2 regions of the Synechococcus sp. Lug-A genome follow, and region 2 is predicted to be linked to the other one. Evidence: predicted binding sites of a transcription regulator. Region 2 holds the regulator's gene; the other holds the start of a gene.
What was found. Region 2 encodes NtcA, which controls nitrogen genes in cyanobacteria. Its sites were predicted from a motif close to GTANCNNNNGNTAC; they were not measured.
Positions count from the first base shown of each region.

Region 1: KBY86_RS13360 (MSMEG_0572/Sll0783 family nitrogen starvation response protein) is a predicted target of NtcA. The motif match lies at 3,659-3,672, and genes of this name have one in related genera.

Region 1 covers NZ_JAGQBN010000020.1:10,245-24,378, reverse strand. Annotated here, with positions in the region: gene glnT (type III glutamate--ammonia ligase) at 1-147, opposite strand, end outside; gene KBY86_RS13375 (alpha/beta fold hydrolase) at 189-1,178, opposite strand; gene KBY86_RS13370 (fatty acid desaturase) at 1,175-2,143, opposite strand; gene KBY86_RS13365 (MSMEG_0569 family flavin-dependent oxidoreductase) at 2,176-3,441, opposite strand; gene KBY86_RS13360 (MSMEG_0572/Sll0783 family nitrogen starvation response protein) at 3,781-4,263, shown strand; gene KBY86_RS13355 (Nit6803 family nitrilase) at 4,266-5,390, shown strand; gene KBY86_RS13350 (MSMEG_0568 family radical SAM protein) at 5,383-6,549, shown strand; gene KBY86_RS13345 (MSMEG_0567/Sll0786 family nitrogen starvation N-acetyltransferase) at 6,549-7,193, shown strand; gene KBY86_RS13340 (sll0787 family AIR synthase-like protein) at 7,190-8,188, shown strand; gene KBY86_RS13335 (MSMEG_0570 family nitrogen starvation response protein) at 8,259-8,534, shown strand; gene KBY86_RS13330 (HPP family protein) at 8,531-9,043, shown strand; gene KBY86_RS13325 (hypothetical protein) at 9,205-9,378, opposite strand; partial or broken gene KBY86_RS13320 (transposase) at 9,743-10,284, opposite strand; gene KBY86_RS13315 (hypothetical protein) at 10,401-10,721, shown strand; gene KBY86_RS13310 (metallophosphoesterase) at 10,794-12,311, opposite strand; partial or broken gene KBY86_RS13305 (diacylglycerol kinase family protein) at 12,308-13,601, opposite strand.
Region 2 covers NZ_JAGQBN010000027.1:6,229-20,362, forward strand. Annotated here, with positions in the region: gene KBY86_RS14640 (pyridoxal-dependent decarboxylase) at 1-1,008, opposite strand; gene KBY86_RS14645 (uridine kinase) at 1,215-1,883, opposite strand; gene KBY86_RS14650 (helix-hairpin-helix domain-containing protein) at 1,993-2,178, opposite strand; gene KBY86_RS14655 (VOC family protein) at 2,295-2,663, opposite strand; gene KBY86_RS14660 (hypothetical protein) at 2,822-3,250, opposite strand; gene KBY86_RS14665 (hypothetical protein) at 3,367-4,452, opposite strand; gene KBY86_RS14670 (hypothetical protein) at 4,569-5,660, opposite strand; gene KBY86_RS14675 (FMN-dependent NADH-azoreductase) at 5,743-6,363, opposite strand; gene KBY86_RS14680 (helix-turn-helix domain-containing protein) at 6,459-6,791, shown strand; gene KBY86_RS14685 (hypothetical protein) at 6,927-7,484, opposite strand; gene KBY86_RS14690 (GNAT family N-acetyltransferase) at 7,593-8,048, opposite strand; gene KBY86_RS14695 (hypothetical protein) at 8,117-8,731, opposite strand; gene dcd (dCTP deaminase) at 9,123-9,716, opposite strand; gene KBY86_RS14705 (cob(I)yrinic acid a,c-diamide adenosyltransferase) at 9,721-10,401, opposite strand; gene ntcA (global nitrogen regulator NtcA) at 10,621-11,349, shown strand; gene KBY86_RS14715 (DUF3084 domain-containing protein) at 11,388-12,623, shown strand; gene KBY86_RS14720 (resolvase) at 12,620-13,126, shown strand; gene KBY86_RS14725 (DUF3146 family protein) at 13,123-13,380, opposite strand; gene pth (aminoacyl-tRNA hydrolase) at 13,479-14,120, opposite strand.

The DNA of each region.
Region 1 (14,134 bases), on a different contig from region 2:
GCCGGCGAACCCGGCACCGGCGGCCGCCACCTCCTGCACCGCCGCCACCGGCACGAGCTTGGCCCGTTGCACGCCGAACAGATCGGTGAACGAGAAGAGCACGTGGCGGATGCCGCGATCGGTCGCGAAGCGGGCCAGGTCGGTCATCGAAGCGGTGGGGGTGAAAGGGATGGGGGTCAGGGCCGGCGTCAGTCGTCGCAGAGCCGCTCCAGGGCACTGCGGATGAAGGCCTGTTCGGCTGGCGCGTCGCGGGGGTTGCCGGCGCGATGGCCCAGCACCGAATCGATCACCGCGAAGTGGGCGCCGGCAATCTGACGGGCCTCGGCGGCGCAGTCGTCGGGGGGGAAATAGAGGTCGTGGCTGCCGGCGAGCACGGTGGTGCGGGCGCGGATGGCGCTCAACGGTGCCGGCAGGGCGTTGGCCAGCCAGGCATCGAGCATGGCGATCAGGTCGTGGGGATCATGACGCCGGTAGGCCGGCAGCCAGCTGCGCTCCACCGCCTCCTCCACGCTGGCGATGCCCTGCACCAGGTGGCGTCCCGCCTTGTAATAGGCCTGGCTGGCGGCCCAGCTGGCGTAGATCAGCGCGAAGGTGCGCAGACCCTGCTCGGGCCTGGCGCGGAAGCGGTGGCCGTCCCAGGCCGGATCGGCGGTGAGGGCCTGGCGCAGGCTCAGCAGGAACAGGCGGTTATGCGGGGTGGTGTGGGCCGTGCCGCAGAGGCAGAACAGCCGTTCCACCGCCGCCGGGGCCAGGGCGCCCCAGTGGTACGCCTGCTGCGCCCCCATCGACCAGCCGTACACGAGCGCCAGCTGCTCCACCCCGAACAGCCCCTGGATCAGCTGCTGCTGGGCGCGCAGGTTGTCGCTGTGGTGGATCACCCAGCCGTCTTCCGCCAGCCCCATGGCGCTGTTGCTGGGGCTGCTGGAGCGGCCGTTGCCGAACTGGCTCACCAGCACCACGCACCAGCGTTCCGGGTCGAGGATCGGGCCCACCACCCATTCGATGTCCTCCGGCCAGGCCCCGTAGGAACTGGGGTAGAGCACCAGGTTGGAGCGCTGCGGGTTGAGCGTGCCGTACACCCGGTACGACAGCCAGGCATCCGGCAGCGTCTGGCCGCAGTGGAAGCGGAACGGCCCCAGCGGGAAGTGGCGGTCGCAGCTGGACGCCGGGGCGCTCAAACCGGCTGCGGCTGGAGGGTGGGGGCGGCGGGCAGCTTCAGCAGCGACGGATCGGCCAGGAAGCGGCGATGCACCGCCAGGTAGCCCGGATCCAGATGACGCAGCTGGGGCGCCAGCCACTGGTGGGCCGCCGGCAGGGCATGGAACGGCACCGAGGCGAACAGGTGGTGCTCGGCGTGGAACGGCATGTTCCACATCAGCCAGCGCAGCGGCGCCAGGGTGCTGGTGGTGCGGGTGTTGCTCAGGCCGTTGGTGCCGGTGTCGCAGCCGCCGTGCTCAGCCAGCAGCACGAAACGCAGCAGCGGTTGCCCCAGCGCCAGCGGCAGCAGCCAGTGCCAGAGCAGGAAGCCGTTGCCCCCCGGCACCGACAGCAGCAGCAGCACGCCGTAGACAGCCGCCTGCTTCAGCAGGGAACGGCGCACCGCTGGCGCCGCATCGGCGGGGATGTAGGGATTGGCGCTGAACTCACCGCGCAGGCCGCGCAGATGGCCGCGCAGCTTGGCGTTCCACCAGGGCAGGCCGCTGAGTTCGAGCAGGTAGGCCCAGCGGCTGGTCGGCGGTTGGTCTTCCAGTTCGGGATCAAGACCCGGCTGGTGGGTGTAGCGGTGGTGCCACTGGTGGTAGCGGCGGTAGAAGTCGGCGTTGTAGAAGCTCAGCACCCCCGCCCACCAGGCCACGGCGTCGTTGACGGCGCGGCTGGCGAAGGCGGTGCGGTGGCCGCATTCGTGCATGGCGCAGAAGGCGAAGGCCAGGCCCCAGCCGCACAGCAGCAGGGCCGGCAGGCGCAGCAGCAGGCTGAGCCGCTCGTCGCCCCACACCCAGCCCGTCGCCAGGATCAGCGCCGCATGGGAGAGGGTCTGCAGCCAGCCGGCCCGATCGGAGCGGCCATTGAGCTCGCGCAGCTCAGCGGCGGGGATCAGGGCGCTGGCGTCGGTTGATGGGGTCGCCCCTGGATGGTCGTCCACGGAAGGGGTCGCCGCTGGATGGTCCACAGCCGTCATGAGCCGAGCAGTGCAGTGCATTCCAGCGGCTCCGTCCGGCTGCCGCGAGGCTGCAGCTGCTGCTGGATCCGTTGGGCGAGGTGATCGGCGTCGCCGCCGATGCCGCAGAAGCGGCCCGAGCCCCAGGTGTGCAGCCACGGCAGGCCGATGAAATAGAGCCCCTCGGCCTGGGTGATGCCCCGGTGGTGCACCGGTTCGCCGCTGCCATCGAACACCGGCACTTCCACCCAGCTGAAATCGGAGCGGTAACCGGTGCACCAGATCACGGCGGCCAGCGGCTCCTTGTAGAGGTCGATCAAGCTGAGCTCGCGGCTCGGGGCAGGACGCCAGCAGGGCTGGTACGGCGGCTCCAGCGGCGCGTCGAGGCCGTTGGCGGCGATGTAGGCGTCGATGCTGGCGCGGATGCGGGTGTACACGGCATCGGCCGCATCCAGGTTGGCGGCCAGGTTGTCGGCAAAGCTCAGGCCCGCTGCGGTGATCCGCTCCAGCCGGCCATGCAGCACCATGCCTTCGCTGGCCCGCTGGCGCAGGTCGATTTCGCGGCCGCCGTCCCGGCCCGTGAGGTAGTGGTTCGTCTTGTGGCGGACGGCGCGGGGATCGGCATGGGCGTCGATCGGGGTGTCGTAGACCCCCATCCGCTCCAGCCACTCCACTACGTCGCGGCCGCGGTAACGGCGCGGCGAACGGGGCGCCGAACCCACACTGAGGTGCACGCGACGCCCGGCCAGGAAGAGATCTTCGGCGATCTGGCAGCCCGACTGACCGCTGCCCACCACCAGCACCGGGCCCTCCGGCAGCTGATCGGGATGGCGGTAGTCACGGGCATCGAGCTGGAGCACCTTGCCGGGCAGCCGCTCGGCCATCGGGTGGCGGCGCGGGTGGTGGTAGGCGCCGGTGGCGATCACCACCTGCTCGGTGTCGATCACGCCGGCGCTGGTGAGCAGGCGGTAGCCATTGCTGCTGGGCACCAGCCGTTCCACGCTCACCCCCTCCCGCACGGTGATGGCTGAACGTTCGGCGAAGCGGCGCACGTAGTCGACGATCGCCTCACGGCCCATGAAGCCGTCGGGATCATCCCCGTCGTAGGGGAAGCCGGGCAGGCGGCACTGCCAGTTGGGTGTGACCAGGCAGAAGGAATCCCAGCGCTGCTGCTCCCAGGCGTGGGCCACCCGGTGGCGCTCCAGCACGAGCGCCTCAATGCCCCGTTGCTGCAGGCAGCTTGCCACCGACAGCCCCGCCTGGCCGCCGCCGATCACCACCACCGGCGCCGTGACGGGGGCGGCAGCGCCGTCGGTTGCCGCGCTCTGCGCAGGTGTGCCACCGGGAGATGCAGCGATGGTCTCAGCGGCAGAAGCGGCGGGTGAGGTGGAGGCTGACCCCACGGGCAGGCGGCGAAGGGGAGGAAGAGAAGGGGAGGAAGACAGTGGCGCGGCCAGGCCATCACCCTCCTCATCGTGAGTTGCCGTGAGGGGCGGCCCGGTAGCAATCAAGACCAAATCGCAGGCCAGCACGGGCTCTGCCGTTTGGTGCCTGCTGCTACGTAAGTTCACACAGGCCTGGTGCATGGTCGTGACGCTGTTTCTTTCGCAGGTCGCCGGTTCATGCCTGAGGTCACCCGCCCCGCCAATCAACCTGGCGATTTCCTCGTGGATTACGAGGAGAAGGTGTTCCCCGATGTGAAGGCGGAACCGGGCGAAAAGGCGCTCATCACCTTTCACACCGTGGCGTTCGAAGGCTCGATCGGCCTGGTGAACCTGCTGCAGGCCAGCCGCCTGATCAACAAGGGCTTCGAGACTTCGATCCTGCTCTACGGGCCCGGCGTCACCCTCGGAGTGCAGCGCGGCTTCCCCAAGCTCGGTGATGCCGCCTTCGACGGCCACCTCAACTTCAACGCCCGCCTGCAGAAGTTCATGGACCAGGGCGGCAAGGTGTATGCCTGCCGCTTCGCCCTTCAGGCCCTCTACGGCCATGGCGAGGGGGCGCTGATGGCGGGCATCACCCCGGTGAATCCGCTCGATGTGCTCGACATCGTGCTGATGCACCGCAAGGAAGGCGCCTTCATCCTCGACACCTGGACGCTCTGACGATGAACGGCCCGATCGTCGTGGCCGCCGCCCAGATCCGTCCAGTGCTGCACAGCCTGGAGGGGTCTGTGGAGCGGGTGCTGGCAGCGATCACGGAGGCGGCCGGCCAGGGGGTGCAGCTGATCGTGTTCCCCGAAACCTTTCTTCCCTATTACCCCTACTTCTCCTTCGTGGAGCCGCCGGCGCTGATGGGGCGCTCCCATCTGCGCCTTTATGAGCAGGCAGTGACGGTGCCGGGTCCGGCGCTGCGCCGCATCGCGGCCGCGGCGCGTGAGCACGCCATCCACGTGCTGCTGGGCATCAACGAACGGGAGGGCGGCAGCCTCTACAACGCCCAGCTGCTGATCGACGCCAACGGCGCGCTGCTGCTGAAGCGGCGCAAGCTCACCCCCACGTATCACGAGCGCATGGTGTGGGGCCAGGGCGATGGCGCCGGCCTCACGGTGGTGCCCACGGCGCTGGGGCGCATCGGTGCCCTGGCCTGCTGGGAGCACTACAACCCGCTGGCCCGCTTCAGCCTGATGGCCCAGGGGGAGGAGATCCACTGCGCCCAGTTCCCCGGTTCGCTGGTGGGCCCGATCTTCAGTGAGCAGACGGCCGTCACCCTGCGGCACCACGCGCTGGAGGCGGGCTGTTTCGTGGTGAGTTCCACCGCCTGGCTCGATCCCGCCGACCTCGATCAGATCACGCCGGATCCGGCGCTGCAGAAGGCCTGCCAGGGGGGCTGCCACACCGCCGTGATCAGCCCGGAAGGTCGCTACCTGGCGGGTCCGCTGCCGGAGGGGGAAGGGCTGGCGATCGCCGAGCTCGACCCGGCCCTGATCACCAAGCGCAAACGGATGATGGACAGCGTGGGCCACTACAGCCGCCCCGACCTGCTCGGCCTGCGTCTCGATCGCACGCCGGCGCGCCAGGTGCAGGAGCGGGACGGGGGCAACGCAACGGCTGCCGGTGGTGGCGCTGGTCCTGCCATGCCTGCTGACCTGCCCGTACTGCTGGAGCCCTTGCTGGAGCCCCAGCGGGAAGCCTTGCGGTCACCCCTGACGGCCGTGCCGCCCCCGGCTGCGGGGATCTCCGCTCCTCCGCCACGGCTCAGTTCCTTGCCGGAGGCGGTGCCCCATGGCTGACTCCAGGGATGCCGCCGCGCTGGCGCGGCTCGTCACCGACCTGCAGGTGCAGGGCCTGGTCGAGCCCGGTGTGCCCGGCAACAAGGGCCGCCGCGGCGGGGCCGGCCCCTCCGACCACCGCGCCCTCACCCTGGATGGCACCACGGTGATGGTGCCCGTGTACAGCAGCGCCGCCCAGCGCTCCCCCTTCCGCCTGGCGGCCGGTGGCGCCGGGCTGGAGCTGCAGCGGGAGTCCGCCACGCCGCTGGCGGTGGTGGAGGCTCCGCCGGAGCCTCGCTTCTACGGCCTGCACACCGCCGACGGCACGCCGTACCGCTCGATCGCGCTGCTGCACAGCCGCGATGTGCTCGCCACCACGCTGCTGCAGACCTGCATCCGCTTCCGCGACCGCAGCCAGTCGTGCCAGTTCTGCGCCATCGAGCAATCGCTCGACGACGGCCGCACCCTGGTGCGCAAGACCCCGGCGCAGGTGGCGGAGGTGGCGGAGGCGGCGGTGCGGCTCGATGGGGTGCGCCAGCTGGTGATGACCACCGGCACCCCCAACAGCGACGACCGCGGCGCCCGCCTGCTGGCCGAGACGGCGGCGGCCGTGAAGGCGCGGGTGAACCTGCCGATCCAGGCCCAGTGCGAGCCGCCGGAGGATCCGATCTGGTTCCAGCGGATGAAGGACGCCGGCGTCGACAGCCTCGGCATGCACCTGGAGGTGGTGGAGCCCGAGGTGCGGCGCCGCATCCTGCCGGGCAAGGCGGAGCTGAGCCTGGAGCGCTACTTCGAGGCGTTCGAGCAGGCCGTGGCGGTGTTCGGCCGCGGCGAGGTGTCCACCTATCTGCTGGCGGGGCTGGGCGACAGCGCCGCCGCGATCGTGGCCTGCAGCGAGCGCCTGATCGCCGCTGGTGTGTACCCGTTCGTGGTGCCGTTCGTGCCGATCAGCGGCACTCCGCTGGAGCACCATCCCGCGCCCAGCGCCGCCTTCATGGTGGAGATCTACACGGCCGTGGCCCAGCAGCTGGCGGCATCGGATCTGCGCGCTGCCGCGATGTCGGCGGGCTGCGCCAAGTGCGGCGCCTGCTCGGCCCTGTCGCTGTTCGAGCAGGCGGCCGCCACGAGCGACGCCCCATCGGCCCCAACTCCGACGGGCTGCGGCCCCTCCAGCTCCTGATGTTCTTCATTGATCCCTCCAGCCACGACATCGGCCGCAGCCCCACATCGGCGCCGGCCGCCTTCACCCCGTCGGTGCGCTGGGGTCTGGGTATCGACGCCGAGGATTTCCGCCTCTCGCCCTCGGCCTGCTCCGAGCGCTTCTCCTTCCATCTGCTGCGGCCCGGCACGCCGCTGCTGGCCGGCTACTGGGATCTGCGTCGCCGCATCTTCTGCCAGGAGCAGCATCTGTTCGAAGCCTCCGACCGCGACGCCCGCGATGCGGAGGCCACCCCGATCGCGGCGATCGCCCATGGGGCCAACCGGGCGGGCGCCAGCCCGGGCAGCGGCGGGCCGGTGGTGGGGGTGGTGCGGATCCTGGAGCAGGAGCCAAGGCTCTGGTACGGCGGCCGGCTCGGCGTGGACGCCGCCTTCCGCCGCCACAACCAGATCGGCAAGGGCCTGATCTGGAAGGCCGTGACCACCGCGAACGGCTGGGGCTGCGACCGCTTCCTGGCGACTGTGCAGGAGCAGAACGTGCGCTTCTTCCAGCGCCTGCACTGGCACTCGGTGGACACCCTGGAGCTCAAGGGGCTGCCCCATCACCTGATGGAGGCCGACCTCCGTTACTACACCCCGTCGCGGGAACGCCGGCCGGTGGCATGAGCGGCATCGACCTGGCGCCGCTGGCGGCACGGCTGCGTGCCCTGGCCGGCCTGCACGGCAAGACCGCCATTCAGCGCCCCGCCGCCCATTTCCCCCACCAGCCCTTCGCCGCCCTCGGCCCGGCCGCCCTGCTCGGCGATGACTCCGCCCTGCTGCCGGCCTGCAGCGGCCGTCTGCTGCTGGCCAGCGAAGGGATGGATCCGGGCCTGCTGGAGCGGGATCCCTGGTTCGCCGGCTGGTGCGGCGTGCTGGTGAACCTCAGCGACATCGCCGCGATGGGTGGCCGGCCGCTGGCACTGGTGAACAGCCTCTGGTGCCGCGGTGCGGAGCGGGCTGAGCCGGTGCTGGCGGGCCTGCAGGCAGCGGCGGCGCGCTTCGCGGTGCCGGTGGTGGGCGGCCACACCAACCTCAACAGCCCCTACGACGCGCTGGCCGTGGCGGTGCTGGGCAGCGCCGCTGGTGCGGTGCTCTCGGCCCGTTTCGCCCGCCCCGGCGACCGTTGCTTCCTGCTGGTGAATGGCGCCGGCCGCATGCGCCATCCGGATCGCTTCTGGGATGCGGCCACACAGGCGGCGCCGGAGCTGCTGCGCCGCCAGCTGGCCCTGCCCGCTCAGCTGGCGGAAAACGGGGTGGTGCATGCCGCCAAGGACATCAGCATGGGCGGCCTGGTGGGCACGGCGGTGATGTTCTGCGAGAGCGCCGGCTGCGGCCTGACGCTCGAGCTCGAGGCGATCACGCCGCCGGCGGGCGTGCCGCTGGACGACTGGCTGGCCTGCTTCCCCAGCTTCGGCTTCCTGCTGGCGGTGACGCCGCAGCAGGAGCCGGCCCTGCGCGCGGCCGTCGCGGCGGAGGGCAGCGAACCGGCACTCATCTGCCAGCCGATCGGCCACTTCACGGCGGAGCCGGGCGTGCGCCTACGGGCCGGTGGCGGCGAGGAAACCGTGTGGAGCGGCGCCGAGGCGCTCACCGGCTTCGGCCCGGTGCCGTCGGGGTAGGGGGTGCAGCGCTCAGCCTCGCTGGCCTGGTTCCGCTTCAGCGTTCACTGTCACCTCTCGCTTTCCTGCCATGCCCGAAGTCTTGCTGCAGCTCGAATGGCCCGATGGCCGCCAGACCACGCTCTATTCGCCCTCGACGGTGATCCTGCAGCACCTCCAGCCCGGTGAGCGGCTGCCGGTGGCGGAGTTGCAGCAGCGCGCCGAGCGTGCGCTGGCTGAGGCGTCCGAGCGGGTGCGGGCCCGCTATGGCTTCGCCTGCACGCGCACCGATGAGGAGCGCAGCAAGTTGCGCCACACCGCCACCGCCTACGCCGCCGACCAGTTCGTTCAGATCAGCGCCCCATGAATGCCTCTTTCTTCGCCAAGTTCCGCGGTGACAGGGCGCCGCTCCCTCCCCGGCCCGCCCGCCGGGCCATCGCCCTGGCCTGGTTGGGCGGCTTCCTGGCGATCGCCGCCGTGGCCCTGCTGCAGCTCGGCCTCAGTGCCCCCTTCGTGCTCGGCTCCTTCGGCGCCACCTGCGTGCTGGCCTTCGGCTACCCCGACGTTCCCTTCTCCCAGCCACGCAACATCGTGCTGGGCCACACGCTCAGCACCGCCGTGGGCCTGCTGTTCCTCAGCCTGTTCGGCCCCCAGTGGTGGGCCATGGCCGCCGCCCTGGCCACCGCGATCGCCCTGATGATGGCCACCGGCACCGTGCACCCCCCGGCCGGCTCCAACCCTGTGATCGTGTTCCTGCTGCAGCCCGGCTGGAGCTTCCTGCTCTTCCCCACCGCCCTGGGCGCCGTGATCGTGACTGTAGTGGCGCTGTTTTATAACAACGCCGTGAGGGCTGGCAGGTATCCGAAGTATTGGTGAGGGGCAACCTTGGCGTCCGATCAAACCATCGGGATGGCGCTGAATCCTCAGGTGTGCTGGGTGCACTTTCCCTAGGAACACGTCTCTCTGTCAGGCCTGCGGATGGTGGTGGGAGTGGTGATTGCTGTGGTGGCCGGGAGCGGGCTCGCCATTGGCCCTGTTCACACAGAAGTGGAGTCAAGCGCTTTCGAGATCGCCTCCAGAAACCGTTCTCCCCAAAGGCTGCTCATCACCCCTGCTGAGAGCACAACGAAGGTGGCAACGGCCAGCTGAAGGGTGCTCGGCTGGGACGCATAGCCCGCTGAGAACGGGACAGAGACAATCAGGGCGCCCATGGCTGCTCCGCCAACGAAGCGGACCGCGATCCCCGAGAGTGGCTGGGAAGTGGGTTTGTCTGCGCTCATCACCAGCTCCAGGGGTGTACCGACAGATTTTAGCCAGATTGATCTTCAAGCTTGATTCGATCGGTGCACGGTTGCCAGCCATGTACCTTCCCGCCTGATGCCAGGGTTCTTCTCTTGAGAGGCGTTGCCGAGCGCCTTTCTGCGCTGCGGTTTCATCCTTCTGGCTTGTGCAGGAATCGATTGGTGTTGGGGCGAATAACCTGATCTTGGCAACAATGAGCGTCATGCCTGCCCCTTTCTGGGCTTGGCACTGCTGGTTGCTCCCTTGGATTCTTCCCTGCCTGAGCCTGCCGCTACTGGGCGGTGGTGGATCGTCGTCACTCCCGTCGATCCGCTCCAGCGAGCTGTGGGAGGCCCAGGCCTGCAGCAGGGTGCCTTCCACCGAGAAGTGCTCGGACCTCAGCAGCGGCTTGACATCTGGAGCAGCCAGCAGCAGCTCCAGAAACTTGGCCATGAGCTCCTCGTTCAGCAGCCGATCACGGTTTTTGGTTTAGACGAAGTTGGCCGGAGGCCATATGTGGTCGGATGCCAGACGGGATCGTCAGGATTGAGGCCAACAAACCAGCGGAGCAGCAGGTTGTCATCGAGCTGCTCGATGAGCATCCGCTCCGATCGAATGCCGTAGATCGCCTGCAGCAACAGGGCCAGCAGCAGTTGCTCAGGAGGTATTGAGGGCCTGCCGCCCTCGGGATACAGCCGGCAGAACGTGGGGTTGAGCCGATCGAGTACCTGATCCGCCAACTGCCGCACCTGCCGCAGGGGATGGCCCTTGGGGATTCTGTCCGCGGTAGAGACGTAGGAGAACAGGGGCCCGGTCCGCTCCTGCTGGCCGCGCATCCGCTCAGTGCCGTTGAGCCATTCTCCCGCGGCTGGGTTGGTTTTTCAGCAGCCTCCTAGGTCCCAGGCGTTGGTGCCGTTGAGGGTGGCATCGGCACGGGTAATCGTGAGCAAGGGTGGGGGTTCAGCCGTTCCGGCACCTTGGCATCCAGCACCACATCATCACCATTCAGCAGACTGCGCTCCACGACCAGCTGCTGGGGTGCGCTACCCGGGTGACCCTGGAGCAGGATCCACTCGTCGATCTGTTCGCTGGCAGTGCAGCGATGCTCCGGGTCGAAGAGCAGGGGCAGGTTGCCTTCGATCACCTCGGCGCGGCGTTGGGAGCGTTGCCCAGGTCGCCCGCCACCGGAGAGGCCACGGCAAGGGCGGGAACGCCAATGATTCGGCACTTGGCCAGCTCGACACTGCCGGTGGCCGCCAAGGCGTTGCAGTGATCACCCGGGGCCGCCGGACCTCCATGCCCCAGCCACCAGGAGCTGGCCCTCGACGACGGGAGCGCCGCCGGTCTACAGCGCGATCCCTGCTCCGCGGTAGGGCCGCCATTTCCCTTCAGCCTTCTCCGCCACCAGCGGCGTGAGCGTGAGCTTCAGCGGGGTGCCGGCCGCCACGTCGACCCTCAGGGCGGAGTAGGTGCGGCGCAGGGCGGAGCCCCGGCCGCTGCGGCCGAGGAACAAGCGAGAGCGTGCCACCACACGCTTGCTGCCCGGTGGACCCTCCAGCAGCTCGGACCCCTCTGGCCGCTGGCGGCGCAGGCTGTGGCCGCTGCCGCCGCAGATGGCCCAGGGGATGTGGGCGTCGCCGTGTCCGGTATCGCCCGTGCTGAGCAACTCCAGGCAATGGGCATGGCCGCTGAAGGCCAGATCGAGCAGGGGGCGGCCGGCGGGAACGTCGCCGAGGGCGGCGGCCACCCGATCCAGCACGCGGCGCAGCTGGGCGCGCACCGCCAGGGTCTGGCCCTGGTCCCACTTGCTGACCTCGGTGACGTACGGGGGATGGTGCAGCACCAGCAGCCGGCCCCGCACCGCCGGGTTGCGCCAGGAGGCGATCAGAGCGTCGGCGAACCAGTCGAGCTGGGCGTCATCCACGGCCCGGGGGCCGCCGCTGAGCTGCTTGTCGATGTCAAGGATCTGTTCATCGAGCTGTTCGGCCTTGGTGGCCCGGTCGTCGCGGGCGTCCTCGTCGCCGCCGAGGGAGAGAAGCAGGGAGGCGCGTTCGGCGTCGAGCCGCTGGCGGCGCTCGCGCAGCTCCACTTCGTCGTCGCCGGCTGGCAGGGGCTGGTTGAAGGTGTTGGAGTCGAGGGCGAACACGTCGACGCCGGCCCAGCGGAAGCTGTAGTAGCGGTGGGGCAGGCGGGTGAACTGGCCGGGACGGTAGAGCAGGCAGCGGGCCCCGTCGACCGTGGCGGTGCGGGTGTGGGCGAGGTGCTCGCCCAGGTCCGCCTCCGGCACGCCGCTGAGCACATCAAGGAAGGCGCGGGCCCACGCCTGGCCCACATAGGAACCGTGCCAACCCACATCCAGATCCAGCCAGGAGCGCAGCAGGCGCCGTGGCGGCGCCGTCAGGCCGGCAAGCAGCCCCAGTGGCAGCGGCAGGTCGTAGTAGTCGTGGTTGCCGAGCACCGGCAGGAACGGCACCCGGAAAACAAGCTCGTCGTAGCGCAGCCGGCGCCAGTCCTCGCCGCCCATGATCCACTCGCGGTAAGGACGGATGAAGTTGTCCGGGTACTGCTCGCTGGAGCCCACCTGGTAGACGACATCACCGGTGTGGAGCAGGAAGCGGGCGTCTGTGCCATGGGCGGGCAGCAGCTCGGCCACCCGCCGCTGGGGGGTGTCGCGACGGTGCAGCCCGGTGCCGCTGTCCCCCAGCACGAGGAAGGAGAAGGCCTCCGCTCCGCCCGGATCTCCTTCGATCGCCAGGCGGCAGGGATCGATGCCACGGCGGGCGATCTCGGGATGGCCCCAGCGCACCCGTTCGGCCATGCGGCCGATCTTGATGGCGATGTCCGCCTCGGAGGCGAGGTTCACGGTGGGGGCAGCGGCGCGAACACGGTGAGGGCGCCGGGCAGGCAGGTGAAGGTCACCGGGTCGGCTTCGAGCATTTCGCCGTCGATCACCAGCCGCTGGGGAGGGTCGGTGGTGATCGTGATGTGGCGGGCCCGCAGACACAGAAGATCGGGGTGGGTGCTGGGCGACTGCACCACGGCGGAGGTGAGCAGGGAGGGGAGGGCGTTGAGGCCCTGCAGGCGGGTGCTGGGCGAGGCGATCGTGCCCTCCAGCAGACCGTCGTCGGGAATCACCCGGCCGAAGCCCTGGGCCATCACAGAGGTAGCGGGAGCCACATTGGCCACGGTGATGGCAGCGGCATCCATTTCGGTGACGGTGCCGTCAATCTCGACGCGGGCCTGGAATGTCTGCTGGCTCACCAGCTGCTGGGCGCCGGCGAGCACGTAGGCAAGCGGGCCGAGCATCGTCTTGAGCTCGCGGGTGGCTCGATCCACCATTCCGGCCGCAAAGCCGACCCCGGCCAGCAGGGTCATCGGCAGGCCGTTGCAGCGGGCGGCGTCCACCATGTGGGTGTGGCCGGCCAGGATCGTCTCGCAGGCGGCCACCATGTCGGTGGGAATTGACAGCGCCGACGCGAAGGCGTTGGCCGTGCCGCGGGGAATGACGCCGATGGGGAATGCCGGTGCCCGCCACCGCTGAGACGGTACCGTCACCGCCGCAGGCCACGATCATCACGTTCCCCACGTCGCTGGGCGGCCGGGCCTGGAGCAGCTCGACCAATTCCCGGCACTGGTTACCCGGATCGGTGCTGGCACTGGTGAGCAGCACCGTCACCAGCAGCTGGGGCTCGAGGATCGAGCGGTTCAGGGCCAGATCGGCGTTGGCATCTCCCTTGCCGGCGACGGGGTTGAACAGCAGGTAGGCCGAGCGGCCATGGGCCAGGCCGCGCAGCGCCAGCTTGGCGGTGGCGGCATTGAGGGCCAGGGGCACGTTGGCCAGATCGCAGGCGCGGATCAGCAACCGGCTGTCGGGCGCTGAGCCCGGAGGTGCCTCCGGATCGAGGAAGGCGATCACCGCCGCTACCTCACCGGCCAGCAGACGGGCGGCCACCTGGATATCGCCTCCTTCGGCGAGCGCCTCGGGCGCTATCACCGGCAGCCGGGCGGTGCGGGGATCGCTGCGGATCCGTCCGGCCAGTTCGGACGTGGCGAGCAACGGAAAACCTGCGATGGCCAGGGCCTGGCGATCGAGCCAATCGAGCAGCGCCTCAAGGCGTGACTCACTTGCCAGCAGCACCAGGGCAAGGCTCATCGATGGTCATTTCAGGGGCATTGTCGTCAATCTTCCGTGCCCCACCCAAAAGCAGCACCTGCTGAGGCGCTTTGTGAGCAGGCTAATCGAGCAACCGCGCTGGAGCGGCGGGGCGCACTGAAGGAGGCATCGCGTTGTTCGCATGGATGAGGCTCCTGCCCCAGGGCTGATGGATCGTTAATGGGAGGAGTTATAAGTGCTGCGCCTTCACGGGGTACGGCATCCGAGGGAGATGAGCGAGACGGAGATCAACTCCTTGGAAGCCGTTCAAGGTCGATGATACTGCCGTCGCGGCCAGTATGAGAACAAAAAATGACGAGGCCTACACCTATGAGGATATAGCCACCTGACGCCCTTCTGAGATCGTGCTTTTCCACCCTGCTTACGGCTTGAGCAAGAACGACTACACGAGGGCATGTGAGCTGAAATCTGATGGCAACGACAATCAATTCCAAGTGGCTTAAGCGAGGATGCCAGATACAAGCGCAGCTAGCACAGCACCTTCTCCCTCAATAGCTGTTAGAAGAAGTCAG
Region 2 (14,134 bases):
TTAGACATTAGCCCGACTTGCTGCGAGAACACTCTCGATCACAAGATCCACGTCTACTGAAGGGTTCGCCGCCACCGACCGAGCCCAAGTCTCACCCTCAAGAACACACGTCGACAACATGCCTGCGGGAGCGGCCTGGATGAAGGCGTCGCTCTGTCGGTTCGTTGGACGAAACACATTGATCGCTGATTGCGGCCGGTTCCAGAGCTCCAGGTGATCGCTTGACTCGATCGCATCCGCCAGCGCGTCAGCCACCTCCATCAAGCGATCAAGTCGCTGCGCAAGACCTTCGCGCCCCCAGGCGAGCAGGGTCGCGAGCAGCGGAATGGCCGCAGCAGATCGCGAGCCCTGTACCCCGATATTGGGCTTGGCAAGATAGCCGCCGCCGAAGCTGATTGCCGCATTCGCGGCCTCGAGATCGCGGAATAGTACGAGTGCCGAATCCTTTGGCTGGAACAACCACTTGTGCGCCGATACCGCCACGGAGTCAGCGCCATCGAGCCCGTCGAGCTTGCCGGCGTGAGCGTGGCTGAGTCGTAGTGGGCCTGCCCACGCCGCGTCGACATGCGTCCATTTCGCGGTGCCGACCAGATCGAGAGGGTCGATCGCACCCGTCGAGGTCGTGCCAGCGGTCAGCACCAGGCAGGCGTCGCTCAGGTCAGGCAGTTGCTCGCGATCCAGCCGCCCTAGCGCGTCAACAGGGACCTTCACGAACGCGAGCCCGAGCAGTCGGGCGGCCTTCTCGACGCTGAGGTGCGCGGCATCAGACGCCACGACGGTCTTCACGCCTGCAGCGTCTCTCGCCGCCCAGAGTCCAGTGAGATTGGCAATCGTTGAACCGGAGCAGAAATGGCCGCCCTGCATGCCGAAGTACGGCGTCAGCCAAGCCAGGACAAGCGCCTCTGCCTGGGTGGCAAAGGGCGATGTCACCTCATGGAGCAAGTTCTGGTTGAGGCTGGCGTCCCACAAGGCCATCGCCCACGTGATCCACGGCGTGGGCGGGTCCATGTGAGCGAACGAGCTGGATGAGCCGAGCCGGGCAGCCTCTCCAAGGACGCGTCCGGACATCATTTCAAGAACCCGAGCCTCACCGACCCCGGTCTCTGGCAGCCCAGGTGGCAGGTCGCCCGTAAGACCATACGGTGACATGAGCAGTTCGAGGGCTCGTCTGAGTCCGTCGCCTGCCACAAAGCTTGGGTCGGGCGTGTGCATTCTCAGCCGGCCCATCGACTCTGCGCACCATCGGCACTGAGCCGGGGATCGTTGCTGATGATCGCCGTGGCGGCCGCTCTGGGATCATCCCGTGCGATATGAATGTCCTGCGCGGGGAAGTAAAGCGTTCGGTACGCACGGGCTGTGTCGTCTGGAGACAGGCCATCCTGACTTCGTGAGACAGCGCGTTCCAACGCCGTCTCGAAGGTGCAGTCGATCCAGAATGATCTGTCGTAGTGAGATTGCAGAGCACGTTTCAGGAGATAAATCCCCTCCAGCAGGATCACTTCGATCCGCTCGAACTCATAAAGGTGCCGCCTGTATGCGGTTGCAGTTTCCTCCGCGTAGTTAACCTCAACGCGCAACGAGCGGCGATCGCGAAGCGGAAGGACAAGCTGGGTGAACATGTCGTCGAAGCGTATCGCGTTGAGGTAGAAGTGTTCAGCGGGGTTGGAGGCAGCAAAGCGTCTACTGGGAAGGTTCAACCACGCGTCCGCATTGATCGTCGCCACCCGAATGCCATGTGTTCGGAGGATCTTCGCGATCCGTGCCGTGACATAGCCCTTGCCACAACCGTCGATTCCGGTGATTGCCACCATGGTGCTTCGACAAACGGGCGTTGCCCCCCTCGCGTCGAGGATCGAAACCACGGTGCTGTCCAGGTCGTTCATGAGCTGCGTGATTCGCCTGGCTAACGTTTGAGCTGCCGCTTTAGCGAATAGTTAGGCACTACTGCCTCGACTTTGCCAGTGCGACAGCCGATTGGATTGCGGCCCGAGCCTATGGACTGTTCTTCCAGCAGCTCGAACCAACCAACGCCGCCGCTGACGAAACGATCTCGCCGACATCTGCCACAGCGAGCTCGGCCAACGAACTGAACCCAAGTTGCTCAAGCCGCTGAACGATCGTCGGTCCGATGCCCTTGACCGAAAGCAACGCCGCACGTTCGTCTTGCGAGAAAGTCATGGCCTGCAGTGCCTAACGCCTGAACTAAGCGGCCACATCAATCGCTTCGCGATTGATGTGGCCGCTTGAGTGAATAGCTATATGGCGACATCTTCGGAGCAAGGAGAAGACAGCGCTCACTCGCTCCTCTGACTTAACGCCACCCTGTTTCCTTCCGAGTCCTCAAACTCTGCAACCCATGTGTCAGGCATAACCTCATTCTTTGCATGGAGCGTTTCTGCTCCTCGCTCGGCTGCACGCGAAATCACAACGTCGATATCAGGGACATGGAAGTAGACAATTACACCTGCCTTCGACGGAATGTAGACATCGCCTTGAGCGAGCGCCACGTCAGCGCCTTTCCCATCACCAAGCGTCGGGAAGTGGGCCATCTCGTACCCATCTACGACGACGCGCTTTAGCTCAACACCAAAGACAAACTCATAGAAATCAACAGCGCGCTCAATGTCGCTAACTGGAATCTCAAGATACCGAACTCCAAACACAGCATTTCCTCCATTTCAAGCCGCACAGCCAAGCAAAGCAGCAACAAGTGAAACAAGCAGTAGTGACTGTACAAGTCTCGCGAAAACAGAATGCATCAGCCTCTCCTAGGAAAGTTAGGGATTGCCGGCCAGCTTGCGGTCCCAGAGGCACATAACGCTCAGCATCTGCTGCGGCGAGGAGCGCCGTCAGCTTCATGCTGTTGTTGGGCGGCATCAATCAAGACGACTTCAACATGTGGATAGCGATCGAGCAACGGTCGAAGGACGAGATCATCCGCCGTGCAGATGATTACCGACTTGACGCTGGCGGGTTGGAACCTCCGAACGAGCTCTGCCGAGAATAGAGCCTGGCCCATCACGTACATCCCAAGGCGCGATGCTTTGGTCTGAACGACTATTACGTCTTGGCCCTTGAGATCCACCTCAGCCGAGCGAGCCACACGATGCGGTCCGTTTGGAAGAATGATGGCGTCTATGAGACGCCGCCCAACGCCAGCCCTCCGGCGGACCGCCAGAAACTCTTTGACCAGTGTGCCGCCAACGGATTTCCAGTAGCGATGAGTCAACGGGGTTTCGTGCTTGCTCATCTTGTGGTGCTAGTCACGTCCGTCCAACGCTTGCCATCACCAGGCCGCATAGTGCTGGTGGCCAATACGGGTAAGTTCAGGGAAGCGGATCTGGTGGATGACAATGTCATACGAGTCTAATCAATCCTCTCAAAACGTGGCTTGGGAGATATGATCCTGGGTGCCATTTGCTTTATATGTAGCCAATCAGGTGCATTGACCCCAACAAGCTTATGACTTGAAACCACTAGGTCTTGTTGAGCCGCATCATTCAAGGCGGATTCAATTTCAAGCACACGAGCGTTTGGATGCTTTTCCAACTGTTCTTGAACTCGCTGTGCCTTGGCCGATGGCTTTGTATAGTAAGGAGGAGCGGCAAGCTTCCCAAGACTGCACATTGCACGAGCTACAGCATGATAGGCATCATTATAGAGCCCCATAAATCCATTCGGATCAGCCAACGAGACAACCCACAACCCGTGCCTTGAATCGTACCGGACGCCTGCTTTATTGCCTGTGGCTGTTGACTCAGGAACTATTCCAATTCTCAAACCAGACCCACCTTCAAGCGCATTATAGTTTGATTTGATTGTAGCTGCAAAGTACCGTGGATCTTCCTTGCTAGACAAGAATAGATCTGTCTTCCAAATCTTCTCAATTCTTTTCGGCAAGAAGACCTCTGATACCTCCCCCATGGCGGCCGTGCATACCCAAGGCCCAAAGCTAAATGGCCTGCCTCTCCCTTCAGGAAGCAAGTAAGCGTTATCGCCGGCCCCTTCAACAACTGCATCTAGAAAACCCAGATACTTAGCCCGTTCATACCCAAACATCAATGACGTGGGAGCAGAGTCCTTGACCTTCCTGCAGGCTCTGCGCAGGGCGTATAGAACTGGATCTATTACATTCGGCTCCATGCCAGAAATTGCTTCATGAACAGCCCACTCAAAACCATCGCCTTTCATGCCCTTGTCCCTTTCCGGCCTTGCAATCTTTGCAAGCTGCCGCATCGAGACATCTTCGATGGGAGTATTTAGATCAGTTAGGTCTTCGTTGGTAACGGAATCGATGAAAGCCCTCAAGACCGAGCGTGCTACTGCGTAGAGCGCACGCCCGTACTCATCGACTGGGGCATTCTGCTCGATAAACGTGACCTGAGGCCGTGGCTGTTGTTTGGCTACCATCGTCAAAGCGTTCGATAAAACTGATTGTACAGAGGCCGCCATCCCAAAGCTCATTCGGGATGGAATGCATGATCCGTATAACGTTCCGCTTGAGCCGCGGCTTGCCTTGGAGCGCAGCGGAAGGGTAAGCCGTCAGATGCCAAACGCTTGTTAGCCTGTTACGCCAAGGTGTACTCTTCAATCTCCTGTCCGTTTGCGTGGTAAATCTTGGAAGTTCTTCCATCAAACTGGACGCGAAAATCCTCCTCTAGCTGCTGCACGCTGCCCATAAAAGCCGCACAAGCTTGCCCGAATGCCAAATTCATCTCCCGCACTAGATGTGCCCCGGATGGAGCCTGCGCGTCAATCAGCCTGCGGCATAGATAGCGGGCAACCAGCACCTGTCTGGCCACAGCGGCAGCGCTAGCCTGCCCAAGATTAGCTTCTAGATTGTATGCAACGTCGCCGTGCCCAAAGTATTTGTGTCTTACGCGCCACACTTGGTGGGCGATGATCTGCAAGTCACGGCTGTCAGGCAGTTGAAGGGCTGCGATATGCTGTTTGGACGGCTCAAGGCTGCCGCGGGGGTCCCGACAAAGTGCCTCGCAGCCTTGATAGAACTGCATGTAGGCAGCATCTAAAAGGCCGGTGACTGCGTCTTCGATCCCGAGCAACTGCATGCCGGTCATATAGTGCCGACGCCCGACAACTAGGTTCGAATCAGTGTGGTCAAGATAGTAATCTAGATCTTCGGCTAGTTTTTGGGATGCTGTGCCTCTTTCCTCAAGCTCGAAAGCCATGCCCCGACCGACGGACCGACGGTTAGCTACCAGCAGCTTTCCTTCGTGGAAAGAGATAAACCGGATTTTCTGACTGGAGAGAGGCGAGTCAGTAGCCAAACCTACCGCTTCTAGGAAGGAATTCAGGGAGCGTAGGAGTCCAGCTAGATCAGCATTGGTGTCGAGGCGATCGTACACCCTGAGGCATAGGTTTCCTTCTTCCGTATGCATTGTTTGACGAACGATATCTGGATTTGCCCGAGCCACTCTGGTGAACTGACGTTGCCGCACCTCGTAGCTCTCGGCGAGATACTCCAGGGTTTGCGGAACCATGAGAGTTCCCACAATTGTGAGCTCGAAGTAACCGTCATATGTTCTACCGTCATAGTAGGTTGAGTTGATCCATACATCCCAGTCACGGTAGCTAAGGGCTGACATCAGGAAACTCCTCAGGGTCGCGCATTCACGATTACTCGAAAGGCTAACGCTCAAGATCAGCGGCGAGCACGAGATGGTCGACTTGAACACTCTACTGATCTCGTCCGCTGGATCTTGATGCTGGGCTGCTCGTCAACTACCAGGATGACAAAAAGCTCTTCACTTCGCCTTTGGCCTTTTCAATACTGCTGCGCCGAGACTCCTCTCCCAAGTCAAGGCCACATGCATGGATAAAGCTGATGTCAGAAACTCCCATGAACTGGAATGCATACCTTAGCCCAGGCTCTTGTGCATCCCATCCGTGGTAGGGCGAGTTTGAGCCATACTCAACGCCGCGAGCGGTGATAAATAGAACCTTTTTTTCTTTTGCAAGCCCTTGGTAGCATCCGTGATCAGATTTAAATGTTCGACCAAAGCGAACAAGATTATCGATGTAGGCTTTAAAACTGGATGGGATTCCGAAATTATACATCGGAACGCTGTATAAACATCTGTCTGCGGCAAGGAACTCGTCTACCAATATGTCGGACAGTTCAAGCACTTGACGCGCCTCCGCAGTCAATGTATCCCTTTGGGTAAAATCTGCAGCAATCCATTCTTCTGTGATGTGAGGTATACACGTATTCCTCAGGTCGCGATAGATAATATGATCGTCAGGATGGTTCTTCTTCCATGCTGCAATGAAGGTGCTGGCAAGTAGTCGCGAGCTGGAATTCTCGCCGCGAGGACTTGAGTCAATGTGCAGTAGCGTTCCCATGGTCTAGCGTTGGGCCTGCTCAGGACAGCGCAAACCTCGCGCCATCCGACGCACAAGTCAATTGGTTTCCATTTGGTAACTACCTACTCCCTCCAATGGTCAAGCAGATGTGCTGCCCGCTTGAATTATTAATTGGCCATATTTCGGCACAGTGGACGATCTACATCTTGTGGATCCTAAGCTCCCGTGGCGAATTGCACTTTGGTGAATTGAAGCGCAAGGTTGATGGAATATCCACAAAGGCACTTGCAGATAGATTGCGCTTGCTGGAATCCATTCAGCTTATCGACCGTCAAGTTGAGCAAGGCACGGTTCCTAAAGTCGCATATAGATTGACTGAGCGTGGGAAACAGCTTTCTGAGGTTCTTGACAGTCTTTATGAATATGCGGTGGAATGGTATGGAAATGAGAATTCATCTCCCCTGTAGGTTTCAGCAGAAGAACTACGTTTCCGCTCTGACTCTGTGGTTTAATGGGGTTAGTTAGCCCAACGCCAAGATCAGAAGCGGGTAAATTCCTTAGCATAGGGAACAACTTGTACTCCCGCCTTCTGCATCTTGATGTTAGGCTCCTGCCATCGCCTTAAGTACTGGCGCGACATCAGCCCAAATAGCATCAGTGCTACTTTCTATGAAACTTATGAGATCCTCTGGTAGACTATTATTATCGAAGGCCTTTTGCAGCGAATAGGCCATTTGCTCAAGAGGGCTATGCTTGTAGCCGAACTGAACAAGCCCGACACCGTACGCTAGAAGAAAGTTGTCGACGCCCAGTCTCTCCCACTGAACGACGTGGACTAGTTCGTGGAAGTGGAGGCTTTCTGAGTTCTGGCCTTGTTGAAGGAAGAACGTATCCTTGTATGTGATCCCTGCAAACGACATCTGCTGGATGGGGGCTAGTTCTGGTAAGCTAAACTGAGCGACCGGGGGGAACGGTACACTCGCAACTGTCACCACTTTTGCACGCTCTAGGAATTCCTGAGAAAAGCTTGCAGATAGGCGCGGAAACCCCAGCGTGCATACTGCCTGAGATTGTGCCGCATGATCATTCAAGAACTCGTCAATCCACCCACTGATGTGCGGCAGTGCTGCATAGAAACGGCGGAAGATATCGTCATTCATCTCGGATCCTCGTTGCACTTCCACGTGAGTCTAACGCCCTGCTCACCTGCCGCAGAGAGCTCCAAGTTTGAGAGAGCCTCTGTAAAGGCGGTCAGGTGCAGCAGGATGTTATGCGGATAACTTGAGGCTGTAAACATAGAAGTCCTGATCGCGAATCCAACCAGCGTGCTCATAGAGACTTTGAGCCGTGCGATTGGTGATTGCAGTTGAAAGGGTCAGCCTTAAGGCTCCGTGATCCTTGGCAAACTCAACAGCTGCCTTAAGAAGCATGGTCGCAATGCCTTGCTTTCGATAACTCTCCATCACATACAGATCATTGAGAATAAATGTCCTTGCCAGTGAAACAGAGGAAAAGGATGGATAGAGCTGGCAAAAGCCAACAGCAGTGTCCGCGGCAATCGCAATGAAGAGCACTGATTCTCCCTTGTTGAAACGCTCTAACAGGAATTGGCTCGCTGCCTCAACATCGCTGTCGCTTCCGTAGAAGACACGATAGGCATCTAGCAGCGGTGCGAGAACCTGCAGATCGGCAAGAACGGCTTGCCTAGCTTGAACTTGATTCATGGCATCAGTATGCCGCATAACGTTGCTATTAACCGGCCTGCCGAAGGCAGGTCCGGTTGAATAGCGGGTTAGGCGTCACTCTTTCCCACAAGCGACTGTGCGCTATTTGTGGGGCCAAGCAACTGAAGCTTGCCACCGAATAAAGTGTCGATCTCCATCTGCACCTTGTAGGAGTCTGCGTGCAATTCACGAAACACTTGTACGGCTTCGGCCTCATTCCTCTCGGCAAGGATAATCGCTTCCCCGAACCTGGCATCTAGTGCTGTGAGCTTGGATGCATATGGGTACGCGCGGGCATGGAGTTCCTTGTCCAACAGCCACAAAACGGCGAGCTGGCCAAACATCTCTGGAAGGAGCTTATGTGCCTCGGTGTCGTACAGCTTTGACATATCAGGACGAACGGTTCCTCGGTTCTTCGCATCCCAGGATAACCAACACATCGAGTGCGCAAGTGATTGAGCAGATACAGCGAGAGCGTAGACGGACTTCCTCCAGTCAGACGCCAATGCAGCATCGGAGGCTACGCGAGCCTTCTCAATTTCTACAGCTCGTGTCGTTTTGGCCAGATTCTGTATCGTCTGCCGCAAATCTTCAGTCGCAGCCCGTACTTCAGCCTTGACCTTCGAGTAGGAGGTAAGGTAACTGGTGAGTCCAGCTATAACGCCCGTAAACAGCGCGAGCAAGATGCTGTTGCTTGAGAACTCCATAGTGGCACTCCGAGGGGTTGCTTTGAGACGCCTAACTTGTTCTTGGATAGTTCCGCAAACCACACCCCATAGGCGTTCCCTTTCTGCAAACCACAGTGACAAGGCTTCCCCAAGCATCCTTCAAGCCTTTTGCTGCAGGGGCTCTGGCCAGTCTGCTGAGATGAACCACTTTGGTTCGCGGGTCAGATAACCACTGTGCGTACTGATACACAGCCGGCTGGCTTCTTCTGATGGGAAGGCTGCTTAACCCACAGACTTTTGAAGCCATGCAAACGCTTCAATCCTCTCAGCTTCTAAGCCCATAAATAGAAAGCAAACACAAGCCACATCAGCCTGCTCCGCAACTCCCCACTCCCCGTAACCAACATCAAACCTTCGCCAACGTCACCCGCTCCGGCTGGTGCTGGTACTTGCCCGCTCGGTCGCTGTAGGTGGTCTGGCAGGGTTCGCCTTCGAAGAACAGCAGCTGACAGATGCCTTCGCTGGCGTAGATACGGCAATCGGCGCCGGAGGAGTTGCTGAATTCCAGGGTGAGGTGGCCTTCCCAGCTGGCTTCAGCGGGGGTGGTGTTCACGATGATGCCGAGGCGCGCATAGGTGCTCTTGCCCAGGCAGATCACGGTGATGTTGGCCGGCACCCGCAGCAGCTCCAGGGCCACCCCCAGTCCGTAGGAATGGGCGGGCAGGATGAAGTAGTCGCCGTCGTCGTCGTGGTGCAGCGGCGCCGGCTCCAGGTTGGCCGGGTTGAACCGCTTCGGGTTCATCACCGTGCCTGGCACATGCCGGAAGATCAGGAACTCCTTGGGTGACAGCCGCAGGTCGTAGCCGTAGGAGGAGCAGCCGTAGCTCAGCACCGGCGCCGTGCGGTTCTCGGCGTCGAGGTGGCGCACCAGCGTGGCCTGGAACGGCTCGAGCATGCCCGCCGCGGCCTGTTCGTTGATCCAGCGGTCGCACTTGAGCATCGGATCAGCAGTTGCGGCGGAGCTGGGTCACCTGGTCGGCCATCGCCAGCAGCGCGGGCGGCATCGATGGCCCCGTGAGGATCACATCGAGATGGGCGGGCCGTTGCTCCAACGTGGCCTCCACCTCCGCCGCCGGCAGGTAGCCCAGCGCGATCGCCAGCCCCAGCTCGTCGAGCACCATCAGATCCACCGCTCCGTCCAGCAGCTGGCGCTGCGTGTAGCCCCACACCTCCAGCACCGCCTCTTGCTCCTGGGCACCGGGCCCCTCGGGCTCCGCGTCGGCCGGTTCAGTCAGGCAGGCGGGCATGGCGGGCCGCAGCCACTGCAGCCGGCCGCACAGCCACAGGCTGCGCTCCAGGCCCTGATCCACGCCGCCCTTGAGGAACTGGCTGATCAGCACCCGGCTGCCCAGCCCCGCGCTGCGCAGCGCCTGGCTGAACACGCCGGAGAAACTGCCGCGAAACGGCGCCGTGTGCACCTGCAGCAGGCCTTCGGTCTGGGCGGGGGGCACCAGGGCCAGCGGGCGCGGTGCCACGGGTGCCGTGGGTGCCACAGCGGCCACGGGCGCAGCCGCTGCCGCGCCATGGGGGCGCCCCGGGCCGTGGGAGCGGGGGCCACCGGCAGGGCCAGCACCAGAAGGCACACCACCAGTGGGCATGGAGGGGTTGAGCAGGCTGGCCGTCATCAACACCCCAGTGGATCGCGAAGCCGAATGTAGCGGCGCCAGGCCCCGAAACACCAATCGCACACCACCCCTAGTGTGTAGCCCTGTACTACTTTGCGGAAATCCCGTCGGCACTGGGATTCTGCAGACGGATGTCCACAGGGAACCGTCCAGTTAGTGTGATCGGCTACATGGAGCACGGAAGTCGATCCGTAGCTTCCAACCACTTGTCCAACCGTCATGGTCGGCGCGATGCGCGGATTCAGCCGCACCAGCACCACCCCCGCGCCCGTCACCAGCGGCTTGGCCTCCTCCGCCAGTGGCTCCAGCACCCTGCTGGACGTCATGCGTGGGCTGAGCGGCTGCACCAGCGAAACGGTGGAGCGCGGCAAAACGATCTTTTTCCCCGGCGACCCGGCCGAGCGCGTCTACCTGCTGCGCCGTGGCGCCGTGCGGCTGTCCCGCGTCTATGAGAGCGGCGAGGAGATCACCGTGGCCCTGCTGCGTGAGAACAGCCTCTTCGGCGTGCTCTCCCTGCTCACCGGCCAGCGCTCCGATCGCTTCTATCACGCCGTCGCCTTCACCCGCGTCGAGCTGGTGGCCGCCCCGGCCAGCTCCGTGCGGCGCGCCATCGAGCAGGACGCCAGCGTGGGCCTGCTGCTGCTCCAGGGCCTCTCCTCCCGCATCCTGCAGACGGAGACCATGATCGAGACCCTCACCCACCGGGACATGTCCTCGCGGCTGGTGAGCTTCCTGCTGGTGCTCTGCCGCGATTTCGGTGTCCCCGGCACCGAGGGCATCACCATCGATCTGCGCCTGTCGCACCAGGCGATCGCCGAAGCGATCGGCTCCACCCGCGTCACCATCACCCGCCTGCTCGGCGACCTGCGTCAGGCCGGCCTCGTGCAGGTGGACCGGAAGAAGATCACCGTGTTCGATCCGGTGGCGCTGGCCAAACGCTTCAGCTGAAGGCCCGCGACCGATACTGGACCCCCTCGCCCTGAATCGTGTCCGGCTGGCTGCTGATCCTGGCCCTGCTGACCCTCGGGGGGGTGCTCGCCACCCTCGGCGATCGCCTCGGCAGCCGCGTCGGCAAGGCCCGGCTCAGCCTCTTCAACCTCCGCCCGCGCAACACCGCGGTGCTGATCACGGTGCTCACCGGCAGCCTGATCAGTGCCGTCTCGCTCGGACTGATGCTGGCCGTCAGCCAGCGGCTGCGCACCGGCCTGTTCGAGCTCGACAGCCTCGAGCAGAAGCTGCGGGACAGCCGCGACGCCGTCCAGCGCAGCGATGCCGCCCTGAAGCGCAGCCTCTCGGCCCAGCGCGACGCCCAGCAGGCCGTGGGCCGGGCCGAACGGGGCCGCCAGCAGGCGCGCCGCCAGCTGGTGGCGGTGGAGCAGCAGGCGGGCCGCCTGCGGCGTGAGCTGCAGCCGCTGCAGAACCAGCAGCAGCAGCTGCTGCGCCAGCGCGATCGGCTCAACAGCGACATCCGCGCCCGCGACCAGGACATCCGCCGCACTGAAGCGGAGCTGGCCCGCGTGAAGGGGCAGATCGCCTCCGGCCAGGCCGAACTCAAAGATCTGGAAACCAAGCTGATCGCCCTGCGCCGCGGCGATGTGGTGATCAGCAGCGGCCAGCCGCTGGCCACCGCCAAGGTGAGCGTCAAGCAGCCGGGCCAGGCCCGTGCCGCCATCGATGCCCTGCTGCGCCAGGCCAATCAGTCGGCCTTTCAGCGGGTGCTGCCGGGGGAACCGGTCAACCGGCCGATCCTGCTGGTGCCCCGTGAAGACATCGCCAAGCTGGAGGCCCTGATCCAGAAAGGTGGCAACTGGGTGGTGAGCATCCTCTCGGCCGCCAACGTGCTGCGCGGCGAGCAGCAGGTGCTCGGCTTCCCCGACCTGCGGCCCAACAAGCAGGTGATCCGCCAAGGCGAAGTGATGGCCACCACGCGGCTGGAAGGCAACGAGATCTCGCCCGAGCAGGTGCGCAACCGGCTCAACCTGCTGCTGGCCGCCTCCTTCGCCAAGGCGCAGCGGCAAGGGTCGCTGGTGGATGGGGTGCAGTTCGATGTGGCCAGCTTCAACCAGCTGGGGCGGGAGCTGAGTGAGCGGCCGGCCGGGCAGGCCGTCAGCCTGGAGGCCGTGGCCGTGCGCGAGGCCGAAACGCCCGATCCGGTGGTGCTGGAGATTCGCCGCCTCGATGGCGGCCCCACCCCCCCCTCCTCGCCGAAGCGCCCCTCATGAGCCCCACGCCGGCGGCCGCCGCGTCACCGCCGCCAGAGCCGCAGCCGCAGCCAAAGGCCCTGCCGCTCCCCGCCCATGGCCCCCTCGCTGCGCTCGATCCGGGCCGCTGCAAGTGCGGCCTGGTGCGCTGCGACCCGGCGCGGCAGCAGGTGCTGGCCGCCCTGATCCTGGAGCCTGAGCAGGCGCTGGCGCAGCTGCGCGCCTGGCAGGCCGAAGGCGCGGTGGCCGGCGTGGTGCTCGGCGATGGCACCGGCAGCCGCCACTGGAGCCAGCGCCTGGCGCCGCTGCTGCCCCTGCAGCTGGTGGATGAGCGCAGCACCACCCTGGAGGCACGGCGGCGCTTCTGGCAGCTGTTCCCGCCACGCGGCTGGCGGCGCCTGTTGCCCGAAGGCCTGCGCCAGCCGCCCCGCCCCTGGGACGATGTCGTCGCCCAGCTGCTGCTCGAACGCCACCTCGGCCATCCGCTGACGCGGCCCCCATCCCTGCCGCCGGCCGCCTTCTAGAAGCGCGCCCGCACCGTGAAGGCGTAGTCACCGCCGGGCTCCAGCTGGTAGTCGGCCTTGAGCAGAAAGCGCAGCAGTGCGTCCTGGATCAGGGCACGACCCAGCGAGGGCTCCACGGTCAGCTCACCGCGATCGAACGCCCAGCGGAAGGTCCAGGCGAAGCCGCCGGCCACCACCTCGCCCTCCAGCAGCTTCTGGGTGAAGCTCTGGTGCAGCACCCGCAGCTGGGCGGTGGTGGCGGGAAGACGGCTCACGGAGGAAGGAAACGCACGGAGTCAGACGGGAGGCGGAGCATCGACAGGCAGATGGAGCCAGACGAAAGCGGGACCAGATGAAGCTGCTGGAAGCAGCCTCAAGCCGTTGTGGGCTGAAAACTGTTCAGACGATTACCGGCCCGTTCATAGCCCAGCCGCTGAATCACCCCCAGCCCCGCCAGCACCTCGTCGAGCACCGCCTCCACGCAGGCCTGCTCGCTGGGCTCGAAGCGGCCCAGCACGTGGGAAATCGTGCGGGCCTTGCGCGTGACCGGGTCATCGGCCGGGGCGCTGATGCCGATGCGCAGGCGGGGAAACTCCTGGCTGCCGAGATGGCTGATCGTGCTGCGCAGGCCGTTGTGGCCGCCGGCACTGCCGGCCAGGCGCAGCCGCAGGCGGCCCAGCGGCAGGTCCATGTCATCGACGAGCACAAGCATCTGGTCAGGACGCAGGCCGAACCAGTCGAGCGTGGCACGGATCGACCGGCCGCTCTCGTTCATGTAGGTGGTGGGCATCAGCAGCCGCAGGCGCTGGGCCCCCTGGCCCACATCCGCCAGCAGGCCCTGCAGGCGCGCATTGGCGCGAAAGCTCACCCGCTCGCGCGCCGCCAGCCGCTCCAGGGCCATGAAGCCCACGTTGTGGCGCGTGCGGGCGTACTTGTCGCCGGGATTGCCCAGGCCCACAACCAGCTGGAGGTCGCCCGTGCGGGCCTCACCGCCCGGCGTGGAAGAGGCGGTCATGGCCGTGGCGGAAC